Shumkonia mesophila: one gene and its partner. The protein of the gene in region 1 binds, or shares a complex with, the protein of each later gene. Links are inferred from orthologs where the notes say so. Each region holds a gene or a part of one and is shown on either strand. Other genes may lie near its edges.

Region 1 (7,355 bases):
CGCTCACCCGCCACATGAAGCGTGCCGGCCGGGTGTGGATCCGGATTTTCCCGGACGTTCCGGTCAGCACCAAGCCGGCCGAGGTTCGTCAGGGCAAGGGCAAGGGGTCGCCCGAATTCTGGGTCTGCCGGGTCAAGGCCGGACGCATCATGTTCGAGATTGATGGCGTTCCGCGCGATATCGCCCAGCGGGCTTTCGAACTGGCGGCGGCCAAGCTGCCCGTCAAGACCCGCTTCGTGGCGCGTGTGGGTGAGGAGGGCTGATCCCATGAAGGCAAGCGATCTTCGCACCAAGACCGTCGACGAGCTTAAGGATCAGTTGATCGGGCTCAGGAAAGAGGCGTTCAATCTGCGTTTTCAGGCGGCCAGCGGCCAGCTCGAAAACACGGCCCGGGTCGGTCAAGTGCGCCGCGACATCGCGCGCATCAAGACCGTTCTGGATGAGCGCACGCGGGCCGCATCGTAAGGAAGGACCGGGACAATGCCGAGGCGAGTTCTGCAAGGGGTCGTGGTCAGCGACAAAATGGACAAGACCGTCGTGGTCAGCGTCGAGCGTCGACTGATGCATCCGATCTATAAAAAATTCATCCGCCGCAGCAAAAATTACGCGGCGCATGACGAGAGCAATGCGGCGAAGGTGGGCGACGTGGTGAAAATCCGCGAGTGCCGCCCGATTTCGAAGCGCAAGCGTTGGGAAGTGGTCGGCGAAGGCGCCTGATTTGGCGCCGGCGGACTGGAAAGGAATAAGACAATGATCCAAGCCCAGACCAATATGGACATTGCCGACAACTCGGGTGCTCGCCGGGTGCAATGCATCAAGGTGCTTGGCGGCTCGAAGCGCAAGTATGCTTCCGTCGGCGACGTCGTCGTCGTCTCCGTCAAGGAGGCGATCCCGCGCGGACGCGTGAAGAAGGGCGATGTCCTGAAGGCGGTGATCGTGCGCACGGCGAAGGACATTCGGCGCGCCGACGGCACGTCGATCCGCTTCGACCGCAACGCCGCCGTCCTGATCAACAATCAGGGCGAGCCGATCGGAACGCGTATCTTCGGCCCGGTGACCCGTGAACTGCGCGCCAAGCACTACATGAAAATCGTCTCTCTGGCGCCCGAGGTGCTGTGATGCCGAAAGTGAAGATCAAGAAGGGCGATCAGGTGGTCGTCCTGACCGGGAAGGACAAGGGCAAGAAGGGCGAGGTCCTGAAGGTCCTGCCCAAGGAGAACCGTGCCGTCGTCCAGGGCGTCAACACCATCAAGCGCCACACGAAGCCGACCCAAAGCCAGGCCGGCGGTATCGTCGAGCGCGAGGCGTCCATCCACATTTCGAACCTGGCCTTCGTCGATCCGAAGACGGGCGAGCCGACCCGCATTGGTTACAAGTTCCTTGACGACAATCGCAAGGTGCGCGTGGCCCGGCGGTCCGGTGAGGTCATTGACGCGTAAAAGGGCCTGACACCATGACACCACGCCTGCAAGAGATTTACGAAAAGACGGTCCGGACGGCCTTGGTCGAGGAATTCGGCTACAAGAACCCGATGGAAGTGCCGCGGCTGGAGAAGATTGTCGTCAACATGGGGGTCGGCGAGGCCACCCAGGACAGCAAGAAGATGACCGTGGCGGCCGAAGAGCTCGCCCTCATCACCGGCCAGCGGCCCGTCATCATCAAGGCCCGCAAGTCGGTGGCCGCGTTCAAGCTGCGCGAGGGGCAGACGGTTGGCTGCAAGGTCACCCTGCGCCGCGCCCACATGTACGAATTCCTGGACCGGCTGATCAACATCGCCCTGCCGCGCGTCCGCGATTTCCGGGGCGTTTCCGGAAAGAGCTTCGACGGACGTGGCAATTACGCGATGGGTCTCAAGGAACAGATCATTTTTCCCGAGATCGATTACGACAAGGTCGACCAGATCCGCGGCATGGATGTGATCATCTGCACGACGGCCAACAGCGACGCCGAAGCGAAAGCGTTGCTGAAGGCCTTCGAAATGCCGTTCAACAGTTAGAAGGCCGACGGAGACAATCGGAATGGCTAAGACAAGCGCCATCGAACGGAACATGAAGCGCATGCGACTGGCGAAGAAGTATGCGGCGAAACGGACCCACCTCAAGGAGGCGGCGAAAGACGAGTCGCTGTCGCCCGAGGAGCGGTTTACGGCACGCCTCAAGCTGGCGCAGCTTCCCCGGAATTCCGCGCCTGTGCGGATCCGCCTGCGGTGCGAGCTTTCGGGCCGGCCGCGCGGGAATTACCGCAAGTTCAAGTTGTCGCGGATCGCATTACGTGACCTCGCGTCTCGGGGCCAGATCCCCGGTATGGTTAAGTCGAGTTGGTAGGAGGGCACGGTAGATGTCCATGAGCGATCCCCTTGGCGATATGCTCACGCGCATTCGGAACGGGCAGCGCGCGCGGAAAGACGTAATCGTCGCGCCGGCCTCGAAGCTGCGCGCCAACGTGCTCGAGGTTTTCAAGCGCGAGGGGTATATCCGGGGCTACAGCCAGTATGAAGTTCGGCCTGGTATCAGCGAACTGAAGATCGAACTGAAGTACCACGAGGGCGACCCCGTCATCCGCGAGATTCATCGGGTGTCGAAGCCGGGGCGCCGGGTTTATTCCGGCATCAAGGATCTGTCGCGGGTGTACAACGGTTTGGGCATTTCGGTGCTGTCGACCCCGCGAGGGGTGATGTCCGACGCCGAAGCGCGTGCGGCCAATGTCGGTGGCGAAGTCCTGTGCCAGGTCTTCTAGGAATTCGAAGGTAGGAGACGGTCATGTCGCGCGTCGGCAAACATCCGGTAACGGTTCCCCAAGGCGTCAATGTGGCGATCTCGGGAAACATCCTGAGTGCCAAGGGGAAGCTTGGCGAATTGTCTGTCAGGCTGACGGACGATGTGGAGATCAAGCAGGAAGGCAATCTCGTGTGGGTCAATCCCCGCAACGAGAGCCTGATCGCCCGCAAGATGTGGGGGACCGCGCGCAACGTGATCCGCAACATCGTCTCCGGGGTCAACGAAGGGTTCACGCGTCGGCTCGAGATCAACGGCGTCGGCTATCGTGCGCAGGTGCAGGGCAAGGAGTTGGTCCTGCAGTTGGGCTACAGCCACGACGTCCGCTATCCGATCCCGACCGGCATCGAAATCAAGTGCCCCGATCAGACCCATATCGAGATCCACGGGGCAAACAAGCAGCAGGTTGGGCAGATTGCGGCTGAAATCCGCGCTTTCCGGCCGCCCGAACCGTACAAGGGCAAGGGCGTGAAGTATGCCGAAGAGACCGTTCTCCGCAAGGAAGGCAAGAAGAAGTAAGCCATGATCGATTCAAAACAACTGTTCGAGCGGCGCAAGCAGCGCGTGCGGCACAAGATCCAGCTTCGGGCTGGCAGCCAACCGCGTCTTTCGGTGTTCCGGTCCAACAAGCACATTTACGCCCAGGTCATCGACGACAGGCAGGGCAAGACGGTGGTTTCCGCCTCGAGCCTGGAGAAGGACCTGCGCGGGAAGCTCAAGACCGGGGGCGATGTCGCGGCGGCCGTCGAGATCGGCAAGCTGGTGGCGACGCGCGCGGTTGCGGCCGGCGTCACCAACGTGGTGTTCGATCGCAGCGGCTACCGGTTCCACGGCCGGGTCAAGGCCCTCGCCGACGCCGCCCGCGAAAGCGGCCTGTCCTTCTAGGGAGTTGTAGATATGGCAAGAACACCCACTGCGGCACCGGAAGGGTTCGGGCGGGAGCGCGGCGGCCAGGAAGAATCCGAATTCCTGGACAAGCTGGTTCACATCAACCGCGTCGCCAAGGTCGTCAAGGGCGGCCGGCGGTTCTCGTTCGCCGCGCTGGTTGTGGTCGGCGACGGCCGCGGCCGGGTCGGCTACGGCACCGGCAAGGCCCGCGAGGTTCCGGAAGCCATCCGCAAGGCCACCGAGTCGGCCAAGCGCGGCATGATCCGCGTGCCGCTGCGCGAAGGCCGCACGCTGCATCACGACGTCAACGGCCACTTCGGGGCCGGCAAGGTGGTGGTCCGCGCGGCGCCTCCCGGCACCGGCATCATCTGCGGCGGCCCGATGCGCGCCATTTTCGAAACCATGGGCGTCCAGGACGTGGTTGCCAAGTCGGTGGGGACGGCCAATCCGCACAACATGATCAAGGCGACCTTCGACGCCCTGAACAATTGCCTGTCGCCGCGCGGCGTCGCCGCCAAGCGCGGCCTCAAGGTCGGCGAAATCGTGTCGCGGCGCAGCGACGCCGCGGCGGGCAAGGAGTAACTTGGATGGCCGACAAGAAGAAGTCGACCGTGAAGGTCACCCAGATCGGCAGCCCGATCGGCCGCAAGAAGGATCAGCGCGCCACTCTGGTCGGCCTGGGATTGAACAAGATGCATCGGACCCGCGAGCTTGAGGATACGCCCGCCGTGCGCGGGATGATTGCCAAGGTTCAGCACCTGGTTCGTGTGGACGAGGCGGGCTGAGGCCCGCCGCCCAGGCTCAGCGAATAAGGACGGACGCGAGATGAGACTCAACGAACTTCGGGACAATCCTGGCTCCCACAGGCCGCGCAAGCGCATCGGCCGTGGCATCGGCTCCGGAACCGGCAAGACGTCGGGCAAGGGCCAGAAGGGCCAGAAGTCGCGCAGCGGCGTGTCGCTCCTCGGCTTCGAGGGCGGCCAGATGCCTCTGTACCGGCGCCTGCCCAAGCGCGGCTTCACCAACATCTTCCGCAAGGAGTTCCTGGTCATCAACCTGGGCGACCTGCAGAAGGCGGTGGACGCCGGCAAGCTGGATGCCAAGAAGCCGGTCAACGCCGACGCCCTGAGGGCGGCCGGCATGATCAAGAAGCGCAAGGTCGGGATTCGCCTGCTTGCCAAGGGCGAGATCAAGGCCAAGCTGACCATCGAGGTCGACGGCGCGTCCAAGGCGGCGATCGAGGGCGTCGAGAAGGCGGGCGGCACGCTCGTCATCCTGGCTCCCGCGACCGACGCGGCCGCCGCCGACAAGTCCGAAGCGAAGTAGAGCGCCCAGGCTGGGACGAGAGATATGACCTCCGCTGCCGAGCAACTCGCTGCCAACATCAACTTCAGCGCCTTCTCCAAGGCCACGGAGCTCAAGAAGCGCCTGTGGTTCACCCTGGGCGCGCTGTTGGTGTACCGGCTCGGCACCTATATCCCGCTTCCCGGCATCGACGGGCGGGTGCTGGAAGACATTTTCGCCAGCCAGGCCGGCGGCATTCTGGGCATGTTCGACATGTTCGCCGGCGGCGCCTTGCGGCGGATGACCATCTTCGCGCTCAACATCATGCCTTACATCTCGGCCTCCATCATCATGCAGCTTTTGACCGCGGTGTCGCCGCAGTTGGAGGCGCTGAAGAAGGAGGGCGAGGCCGGCCGCAAGAAGATCAACCAGTACACCCGCTACGGCACGGTGCTGATCACCGCGCTGCAAGGGTATGGCATCGCCGTCGGGCTCGAGAGCATGACCTCGACCGCCGGCGCGGCGGTGCTCGATCCCGGCGTGTTCTTCCGCTTCACCACCGTGGTGACCCTGATCGGCGGCACCATGTTCCTGATGTGGCTGGGCGAACAGATCACCCAGCGCGGCGTCGGCAACGGCATTTCGCTGATCATCTTCGCCGGCATCGTCGCCAACCTGCCCAACGCCCTGGTCGGCACGCTGGAAATGGGGCGGACCGGCGCCATCTCGACGCTTTTCGTCATCTTCCTGCTGATCATGTCGGTCGGCGTGATCGCGTTCATCATCTTCATCGAACGCGCCCAGCGCCGCATCGTGGTGCAGTATCCCAAGCGCCAGCAGGGCAACCGGATGACCGGCGGCGAAAGCTCCCACCTGCCGCTCAAGATCAACACGTCGGGCGTCATCCCGCCGATCTTCGCCAGCTCGATCCTGCTGATGCCGATCACGCTGATCGGGTTCTCGGCGGGCAGCGGGCCGGAGTGGCTGTCTTCGCTGGCCGTCTATCTCGGCCACGGTCAGCCCCTGTACCTGGCGCTTTACGTCGGGTTCATCGTCTTTTTCGCCTTTTTCTACACCGCCGTGGTTTTCAATCCGACCGAGACGGCCGAAAACCTCAAGAAGTATGGCGGCTTCATTCCCGGCATCCGGCCGGGCAAGAATACGGCGGAATTCCTGGATCGGGTTCTGACGCGCCTGACGGTGGTGGGCGCCGCCTATCTGTCGGCGGTCTGTCTGCTACCCGAAATCCTCATTTCGCGGTTCTCGGTTCCGTTCTATTTTGGCGGGACCAGTTTGCTGATCGTCGTCACGGTGACGCTGGACACGGTCGCGCAGATCCAGTCCCATCTTCTGGCGCATCAGTACGAGGGGCTTATCAAGAAGGCGAAACTTAGGGGGAGACGTGGATGAACCTGATTCTGCTTGGTGCCCCGGGGGCGGGGAAGGGAACCCAAGCGAAGCGGCTTCAAGACACTTTATGCATCATTCAGCTGTCGACGGGCGACATGTTGCGAGCGGAGGTGGCCTCCGGCAGCGAGTTGGGTCGCAAGGCTGAGAAACTGATCCAGGCCGGACGATTGGTGCCGGACGAATTGATGATCGATATGATCGCCAAGCGTATCGATCGCGACGACTGCAAGAAGGGGTTCATCCTCGACGGGTTCCCGAGGACGGTCCCCCAGGCCAGCGCCCTCGATCGGCTGCTGGCCGAGAAGAAGTTGAAGATCGACCATGTCCTCGTCCTCGATAGCGATGACGAGGCGTTGGTCGAACGCATCACGGGACGGTTCACCTGCGTCCAATGTGGGGCCGGCTACCACGAAAGGTTCCAGCGGCCGAAGGTGGACGGGATCTGTGACAAGTGCGGAGGGACGAAATTTTCGCGGCGCGCGGACGACAATGCCGAAACGGTCCGGGCGCGGTTGAAGACCTATCACGAGGTGACGACGCCGATCATCGACCACTATCGGACGAAGGGCGTGGTTTCGGTCGTGGATGGGATGGCATCGATTGATGAAGTGACGAGACAGTTGAAGGAGGTCGTCGGGAAGTGAGGGTGTGTTGACTTGGGGGCGTTACCCCCTATAATCGCGCGCTCTAAAATTTCCCGTCCGAACCTCGGAAACGTTTGAAATCAAAGTGTAAGGAGTACTCACTTTGGCGCGTATCGCTGGCGTGAACATTCCGACCCAGAAACGGGTCGTGATTGCTCTGACCTATATCCATGGGATCGGGCGGACCAAGGCGCGGCAGATTTGTGAAAAGGTCGGCATTCCGATGGAACGCCGGGTTCACGAACTGACGGACGACGAGACGGCCCGTATCCGCGAAACGATTGACGAGGATTACACCGTCGAGGGCGACCTGCGGCGCGAAATTTCCATGAACATCAAGCGGCTCATGGATCTC
Region 2 (7,193 bases), on another replicon or contig:
TCGGGATGGAACTGCACGCCGATGAACCACGGATGGTCGGGGATCTCCACCACCTCGGGCAGCACGCCGTCCGGCGACTTGCCGGAAAACACCATGCCCGCCTCGGCCAGCACCTTCTCGTAGGTGGGATTCACCTCGTAGCGGTGGCGGTGGCGCTCGCTGATGACGTCGGTGCCATAGACCTCGCGCACCTTGCTGCCGGGCGCCAGGTGCGCGGCATAGGCGCCAAGGCGCATGGTGCCGCCGAGATCGCTTTCGGACGAGCGCCGCTGCACCACGCCGTCGCGCACCCATTCGGTCATCAGGCCGACCAGCTCGTCCTTGCAGGGGCCGAACTCGGTAGAGCCGGCGGTGGCGATGCCGCACTTGTTGCGGGCCGTCTCGACGACCGCCATCTGCATGCCGAAGCAGATGCCGAAATAGGGCACGTTGCGTTCGCGGGCGAATCGCGCCGCGGCGATCTTGCCGGCGGCCCCCCGCTCGCCAAAGCCGCCGGGCACCAGGATGCCGTTGACCTTTTCCAGATGGGCGACAGCGTCCTCGCGCTCGAAGATCTCGGAATCGATCCAGTCGAGGTTGACCCGCACGTTGTTGGCGATGCCGCCGTGGGTCAGCGCCTCGCCCAGCGACTTATAGGCGTCGAGCAGGTTGGTGTACTTGCCGACCACGGCGATGGTCACCTCGCCCTCCGGCCGGGTCACGCGTTCGACCACGTTCTCCCAGCGCGACAGGTCGGGTGCCGGGGCCTCCATGCCGAAATGCCGGAGCACCTGGTCGTCCAGCCCCTCCTGATGATAGGTGATCGGCACCCGATAGATGGTGTCGACGTCGAGCGCCGGAATCACCGCCTCGCGCCGGACGTTGCAGAACAGCGCGATCTTCTTGCGCTCGCCCTCGGGGATCGGCCGGTCGGCCCGGCACAGCAGCACGTCGGGCTGGATGCCGGCGCCTTGCAGTTCCTTCACCGAATGCTGGGTCGGCTTGGTCTTGAGTTCGTGCGCCGCCGGGATATAGGGCAGCAGCGTGACGTGGACGAACATGCTGCGCTCGGAGCCCAGCTCGTTGCCCAGCTGACGGATCGCCTCGATGAACGGCAGCCCCTCGATGTCGCCGATGGTGCCGCCGATCTCGCACAGCACGAAATCCTCGTCCGTGATGTCGCTGAGAACGAAGTCCTTGATGGCGTCGGTGATGTGCGGAATGACCTGGATGGTGGCGCCCAGATAGTCGCCGCGGCGCTCCCTGGCGATGACGTCGGAATAGATGCGCCCGGTGGTGACGTTGTCGCTCTGACGGGTGGAGACGCCGGTGAAGCGCTCGTAGTGGCCGAGGTCGAGATCGGTTTCGGCGCCGTCGTCGGTGACGTAGACCTCGCCATGCTGATACGGGCTCATGGTGCCGGGATCGACGTTGATGTAGGGATCGAGCTTGCGCTGCCTGACCTTGAAGCCGCGGCACTGCAGCAGCGAGCCCAAAGCCGCCGATGCCAGACCCTTGCCCAAGGAGGAAACCACGCCGCCCGTAATAAAGATGAACCGCGTCATGGGATGAAAATCTACCCTAAAAAATTGTCCGCCACAAAGAGAAGAGGCGGCTGCTGCCGCCTCCACCGTTGGTTTATCGTGTGTTCACCGCCCGGCCCCTATTTCGCCAGGGGCGCCGCGGGTTCCGCCGGCTTGGCGGGTTGCTCGGGCGCCGCCGGCGCCGTTGCCGCAGGAGGCGCATCGAGGATCGAGCCCTTCTCGCGGCCCGCCGTCGACATCAGGGCCAGCACCAGGCTGGTCACCATGAAACCGGCCGCCAGGACGCCCGTCACCCGGGTCAGCAGGTTGGCGGTGGCCCGGCCTGTCATGAAACCGCCCATGCCGCCGCCCATGCCGAGCGCGCCGCCTTCGCTGCGTTGCAGCAATACGGCGCCGACCAGCGCGATGGCGATAAGCAGGTGAATGACGAGAATGACCGTTAGCATGACATCTTCCAATTCTGGCCGCCGGGCCGGGGCACGCCGGCGCGCCCGGAAACCGCTGCCGCGTTTTTTAATCGCTTGCGCCGCGGATGGCTAGAGGCAACCTTGGGCCACCGCCCAAAAATCGTCGGCCTTGAGGCTGGCGCCGCCGATGAGGCCGCCGTCGACGTCCGGCTGCGCCATCAGTTCCTTGGCGTTCTTCGGGTTCATCGAGCCGCCATAGAGGATGCGCACCGCCTGGCCCGCCTTCTCGCCCAGCGCCTTCACCAGCTCGGCGCGAATGAGGGCATGAACCTCCTGGGCCTGTTCGGGAGTCGCCGTCCGTCCGGTGCCGATCGCCCATACCGGTTCGTAGGCGACGACGGTATTCCTGGCGTTGGCCCCCTTGGGCAGGGAACCTTTCACCTGCCGGCGGTTGACCGCCAGGGTCTGGCGCTTGTCGCGCTGTTCCAGGGTTTCGCCGACGCAGACGATGGCGGTCAGCCCGGCGGCGATCGCCGCCTCGGCCTTGGCCTTGACGTCGGCATCCTTCTCGCCGTGGTTGGTCCGCCGCTCGGAGTGGCCGACGATGACGAACTCGCAGCCGAGGTCCTTGAGCATCGGAGCGCTGATGTCGCCGGTGTGGGCGCCCTTCTCGGCGGCGTGGCAGTCCTGGGCGCCCAGCTTGACGCCCGAGCCCTTGATCGCCTTGCCCACCCCGCGGATCAGGGTGAACGGCGGGCACACCAGCAGGTCGAAGGGCAGATCGTCCTTGCCGGCCGCCTTCAGGTGCTTGGCAACCGCCTTGGCCAGTTCCTTGCCGTCCTTCTTGAAGCCGTTCATCTTCCAGTTGCCGGCAATCAGATAACGCCGTCCTTTGGCCATGATCCCCTTCTCCGATCTCTGTCGCTCCGGCGACTCTTTAGCACAGCCGCGTCCCCGGCCTCCAGGGGCTTCCTCGCCGGCGGCAGTTCGGGGCAACGGCGCCGGGCTTGGGAAATTCCAATGTTGCGGCCAATCCCAGCCGCTTCTATGATGCCGCGCGTTCCTTGGAAAAAGCGCGCTAAGATCGGAATTCCAACCACTTACCGGACCCGACAAGGCAAACACGGTCCCCGAGAGTCCACCCATGCTCGAGACGATCCGCAAGTATTCCTCCTCCATCGTGATCAAGGTGCTGTTCGCCCTGCTGATCCTCAGCTTCCTGACCTGGGGTGTCGGCGATTTCATCAGCAGCCGATCCAACATCAAGGTGGTCGCCGAGGTGGGTGGCGTCGACATCTCGCCGGCCCAGGTCAACCGGGAATACCTGCGCGAGGTCGGCCGCCTGGAGCGCATGTTCGGCACCAAGCTGGACCGCGACCAGGCCCGGGCGCTGGGCCTGGCCGACATGACCATCGGGCGGATCGTCAACGAAACCCTTTATAACCTCGGCTCCCGGGCCCTGGGCGTCATCGCCAGCGACGCGGCGATCCGCACCGCCATCGAAAGGGACCGCAGCTTCGCCGACCAGACCGGGAAATTCAGCCGTTCGCAGTTTCAGCAGGTCCTGATGGCCAACGGCTATTCCGAGCAGGGCTACATCGCCCTGCTGCGCGAGGAACTGATGCGCGCCCAACTGGCCGGGACCGTCGAAGCCGGCGTCGTGCCGCCGAAGTCGCTGGTGGACGCCATCTACCGTCACCGCGCCGAGAAGCGCGTCGCCCAGACCCTGTTCGTCGCCGACGCCGCCATGACCGACATTGCCGAGCCGACCGCCGAGCAGCTGGCCGCCTTCCATGGCGAGCGGGCCGAACAGTTCACCGCCCCGGAATACCGCCGCCTGGCCGTCATCGACTTCCGCGCCAAGGACCTGGAGGGCGAGGTTTCGGTCGACGAGCAGGAAATCGGCGACCTCTATGCCCAGCGCCAGGAGGAATTCAACCGGCCCGAGACGCGCCACCTTCGCCAGATCGTCGTTCCCGACGAGGCCAAGGCCAAGGAAGTCCGCCAGCTTCTGGGCGAGGGGCGCGATTTCATGACGGTGGCCAAGGAAGCCGCCGGCCTGGACAAGGAAACGGTCGACTTGGGCGAGGTCAGCCGCTCGATGCTCCTCCAGGAGCTGGCCGAGGCCGCCTTCTCGCTGGCCGACGGCGCGATCAGCCAGCCGATCGAGAGCCCCCTCGGCTGGCACGTCCTCCAGGTGGTGTCGATCACGCCGGCCCACCGCGCCACCATCGACGACGCCCGCCCGGCGCTGATCGCCGAACTTAAGCGCGAAAAATCGGTCGACGCGCTGTTCAACCTGGCGAACAAGCTGGAAGACACCCTGGGCGGCGGCGCCACCCTGGAAGAGGCGGCGAAGAACCTGAACCTGCGTCTGCGCACCATCGAGGCCGTCGACGCCACCGGCAAGGACCCCGCGGGACAGCCCGTCGGCGACCTGCCGGCCGGCGGCCGGTTCCTGGAGACCGCCTTCGAAACCCCGGAAAACCAGGACAGCCTGGTGACCGAGGCGGGGTCGGACGCCTATTTCGTCGTCCATGTCGACAAGGTGACGCCGAGCGCGCTGCGGCCGCTGGACGAGGTCCGCGACCAGGTGGCCGCCGCCTGGAAGGCCAGCCAACGGGAAGCCAAGGCCAAGGCGACCGCCGACGCGCTGGTTGCCCGGCTGACGGGCGGCGAGGACATCGGCAAGATCGCCGGCGAACTCAAGGTCGAGGCCAGGACCACCGAGCCGTTCACCCGCCAGCCGGGGAACGCCGCGACGGCCCTGCCCCGCCCGGTGGTGACCGAGCTGTTCAAGGCCAAGGTGGGCGGCGCCGCCGCCGGCCGCGGCGACGACGGCTATGTCGTCGCCCGCCTCCAGGAAATCCTGCCGGCCGATCCGGCCACCGACGGCAACGGCGTCCAGGCGGTGGAACGCGCCCTGGCCGGCGCCCTGCGCGGCGACGTCCAGAACGCTTTCGCCTCGACCTTGCGCCAGGAGTTCTCGGTCAAGATCAATCGTCAGGCTCTTGAAGAGTCCCTGTAACCCCCAGCCTCCCGTGTCGGTCATGATTCCTCGTCCTGATTTCGATGGTTTCGCGCAAGCCTACGCCGAGGGGCGGCCCCAGGTGGTGTGGACGACGCTGGTCGCCGACCTGGAGACCCCGGTATCGGCCTTCCTCAAGCTGGCGGAGGGCCGGGCGAACAGCTTCCTGCTGGAATCGGTCGAGGGCGGCGCCATTCGCGGCCGCTACTCCTTCATCGGGCTGAAGCCCGATCTCATCTGGCGCTGCTTCGGCAACCGCGCCGAAATCAACTGCCGGGCCCGTTTCGACGCCGACGCCTTCTCGCCCTGTCCGGATGGCGCCATCGCCTCGTTGCGCGCCGTCGTCGAGGAATCGCGCATCGATCTGCCGCCCGGGCTGCCGCCGATGGCGGCCGGCCTGGTCGGCTATATGTCCTATGACATGGTGCGGCTGGTGGAGCGGCTGCCGGAAGCCAATCCCGACGTGCTGAAGGTTCCCGACGGCGTGTTCCTGCGCCCGACGGTGATCGCTGTCTTCGACAGCATCGAGGACGTGGTCACCGTGGTCACGCCGGTCCGGCCGGCCCCCGGCGTCGGCGCCGAGGCCGCCTACGACCAGGCGCGCGAGCGGCTGGGCGACGTGGTGGCCGACTTCGGGCGCGGACTGCCCTACCGGCGCGAGGCCGGCGGCGACGTCGCCGAAACCCCCGCCCCGACGTCGAACATGCCGCGCGAGCAGTTCCACGCCATGGTGCGCAAGGGCAAGGAATACATCCTGGCCGGCGACATCTTCCAGGTGGTGCTCTCGCAGCGCTTCGAGGTGCCGTTCAAGCTGCCGCCGTTCTCCCTCTACCGGGCGCTACGTCGCCTCAACCCCTCGCCGTTCCTTTACTTCCTCGATTTCGGCGGCTTCTCGGTGGTCGGATCGAGCCCCGAGATCCTGGTCAGGATGCGCGACGGCACCGTCACCATCCGCCCCATCGCCGGCACCCGCCGGCGCGGCAAGGACCGCGAGGAGGACAAGGCGCTGGCCGAGGATCTCCTGGCCGATCCCAAGGAACTGGCCGAGCACCTGATGCTGCTCGACCTCGGGCGCAACGACGTCGGGCGGGTCGCCAAGGTGGGCACGGTGCGGGTCACCGAGAAGATGATGATCGAGCGCTACTCGCACGTCATGCACATCGTGTCCAACGTCGAGGGGCGGCTCGATCCCCGCTTCGACGCCATGGACGCCCTGTTCGCCGGCTTCCCGGCCGGCACCGTTTCCGGCGCGCCGAAGGTGCGGGCCATGGAGATCATCGACGAGCTGGAGCCCGACCGCCGTGGCGTCTACGCCGGCTGCATCGGCTATTTCGGCGCCACCGGCGAGATGGACACCTGCATCGCGCTCCGCACCGCCGTGGTCAAGGATGGCCGCATGTATGTCCAGGCCGGCGGCGGCATCGTGGCCGACAGCGACCCCGAGGCGGAATTCCAGGAGAGCTGCAACAAGGCCCGCGCCCTGGTGCGGGCCGCCGAGGAGGCGGTGCGTTTCGCCGCCAAAACCGGCTGACCCCGGTTTCGGGGGAGGTGGGGGGCTTTTCCGGCCGTTCACCGCCCGACGATTGTAATTTGGGATTCCAATTGGCGTCCAAGTGGTGTTAGATTCGCGATGGCCATAACGTCGCGTTGGCTGCGGCACAATACGGAACGCGGGTTCCGTTAGAATTCGACCCCTGAAACAAAGAATGGCCGGATCCTGATGACGACCCCCAATTTCGAGAGTGCGACAGCGCTCGTCGTCGCTCCGTCGCGTGCCGTCACGGTTGAAGCCGAAACCGCCCTCAAGGAATTGGGCTTCGCCCACGTCTGGCAAGCCGGGTCGCTGGCCCAGGGCCATAAGCTTCTCCGCGAGACGGCGTTCGATCTCCTGGTCCTCGACAGCGTTTGGCCCGACGGCAATGTGAACGATCTGTTGACCGCCATCCGCCACGGCGAGGCCGGCGGCAATCCGTTCCTTGGCATCGTCATCTTCGGCGCCGACCGGAACGGGTCCGACGTCGGCTTCATCATGCGCCACGGCGCCGACGACTTCGTGACGTTGCCGCTCGCCGCCGTCAACCTGCTGAAAAGCCTGGAACAGTTGACCAAGGCGCGGCTGCCCTTCGTCGTCACCAGCGACTACGTCGGTCCCGACCGGCGGGCTGGCGAGGGCCGCAAGTCGTTGATCCCGCTGATCGAGGTCCCCAATTCCCTGCGCGACAAGGCAGCCGGAAC

The links.
Region 2: the proteins of secY (region 1) and secG are in contact, whole or in part, in a crystal structure (PDB 5AWW), measured with the Thermus thermophilus proteins. The link is inferred for Shumkonia mesophila from one-to-one orthologs. Residues at the interface, in WP_096411648.1 of Thermus thermophilus: Leu14, Gln16, Arg17, Phe20, Ile34, Pro35, Pro37, Ile72, Arg108, Arg109, Asn112, Gln113, Arg116, Ile117, Ile120, Pro145, Gly146, Trp147, Phe152, Phe155, Val156, Val159, Thr160, Val162, Ala163, Gly164, Ala166, Leu167, Trp170, Glu173; in WP_223903268.1 of Thermus thermophilus: Tyr5, Ile9, Tyr12, Leu13, Ala16, Leu19, Val20, Val23, Leu24, Gln26, Glu27, Pro28, Gln30, Gly31, Ala32, Asp34, Leu35, Met36, Gly37, Gly38, Ser39, Ala40, Asp41, Leu42, Phe43, Ala45, Arg46, Val48, Tyr53, Thr56.

The regions. Positions count from the first base shown.
Region 1 is NZ_JAOTID010000004.1:82,734-90,088, reverse strand. What follows is about bases 4,240-7,184. They hold secY (preprotein translocase subunit SecY), read left to right. Parts: upstream 4,240-5,012; coding sequence 5,013-6,356; downstream 6,357-7,184. Other genes in these bases: rpsM (30S ribosomal protein S13), read left to right, coding at 7,104-7,184; ODR01_RS08640 (adenylate kinase), read left to right, coding at 6,353-7,000; rplO (50S ribosomal protein L15), read left to right, coding at 4,488-4,988; rpmD (50S ribosomal protein L30), read left to right, coding at 4,250-4,447; rpsE (30S ribosomal protein S5), read left to right, coding at 4,240-4,244. Also shown: rplP (50S ribosomal protein L16), read left to right, coding at 1-263; rpmC (50S ribosomal protein L29), read left to right, coding at 268-465; rpsQ (30S ribosomal protein S17), read left to right, coding at 481-717; rplN (50S ribosomal protein L14), read left to right, coding at 751-1,119; rplX (50S ribosomal protein L24), read left to right, coding at 1,119-1,439; rplE (50S ribosomal protein L5), read left to right, coding at 1,454-1,996; rpsN (30S ribosomal protein S14), read left to right, coding at 2,019-2,324; rpsH (30S ribosomal protein S8), read left to right, coding at 2,338-2,736; rplF (50S ribosomal protein L6), read left to right, coding at 2,760-3,293; rplR (50S ribosomal protein L18), read left to right, coding at 3,297-3,659; more of rpsE, read left to right, coding at 3,672-4,239; more of rpsM, read left to right, coding at 7,185-7,355. UniProt on the Bacillus subtilis protein: The central subunit of the protein translocation channel SecYEG. Consists of two halves formed by TMs 1-5 and 6-10.
Region 2 is NZ_JAOTID010000002.1:181,571-188,763, reverse strand. Bases 307-3,089 are described here. They hold secG (preprotein translocase subunit SecG), read right to left. Parts: upstream 1,970-3,089; coding sequence 1,643-1,969; downstream 307-1,642. Other genes in these bases: ODR01_RS04355 (SurA N-terminal domain-containing protein), read left to right, coding at 3,075-3,089; tpiA (triose-phosphate isomerase), read right to left, coding at 2,060-2,830; ODR01_RS04370 (CTP synthase), read right to left, coding at 307-1,544. Also shown: more of ODR01_RS04370, read right to left, coding at 1-306; more of ODR01_RS04355, read left to right, coding at 3,090-4,958; trpE (anthranilate synthase component I), read left to right, coding at 4,981-6,489; ODR01_RS04345 (response regulator), read left to right, coding at 6,679-7,193. UniProt on the Bacillus subtilis protein: Involved in protein export. Participates in an early event of protein translocation.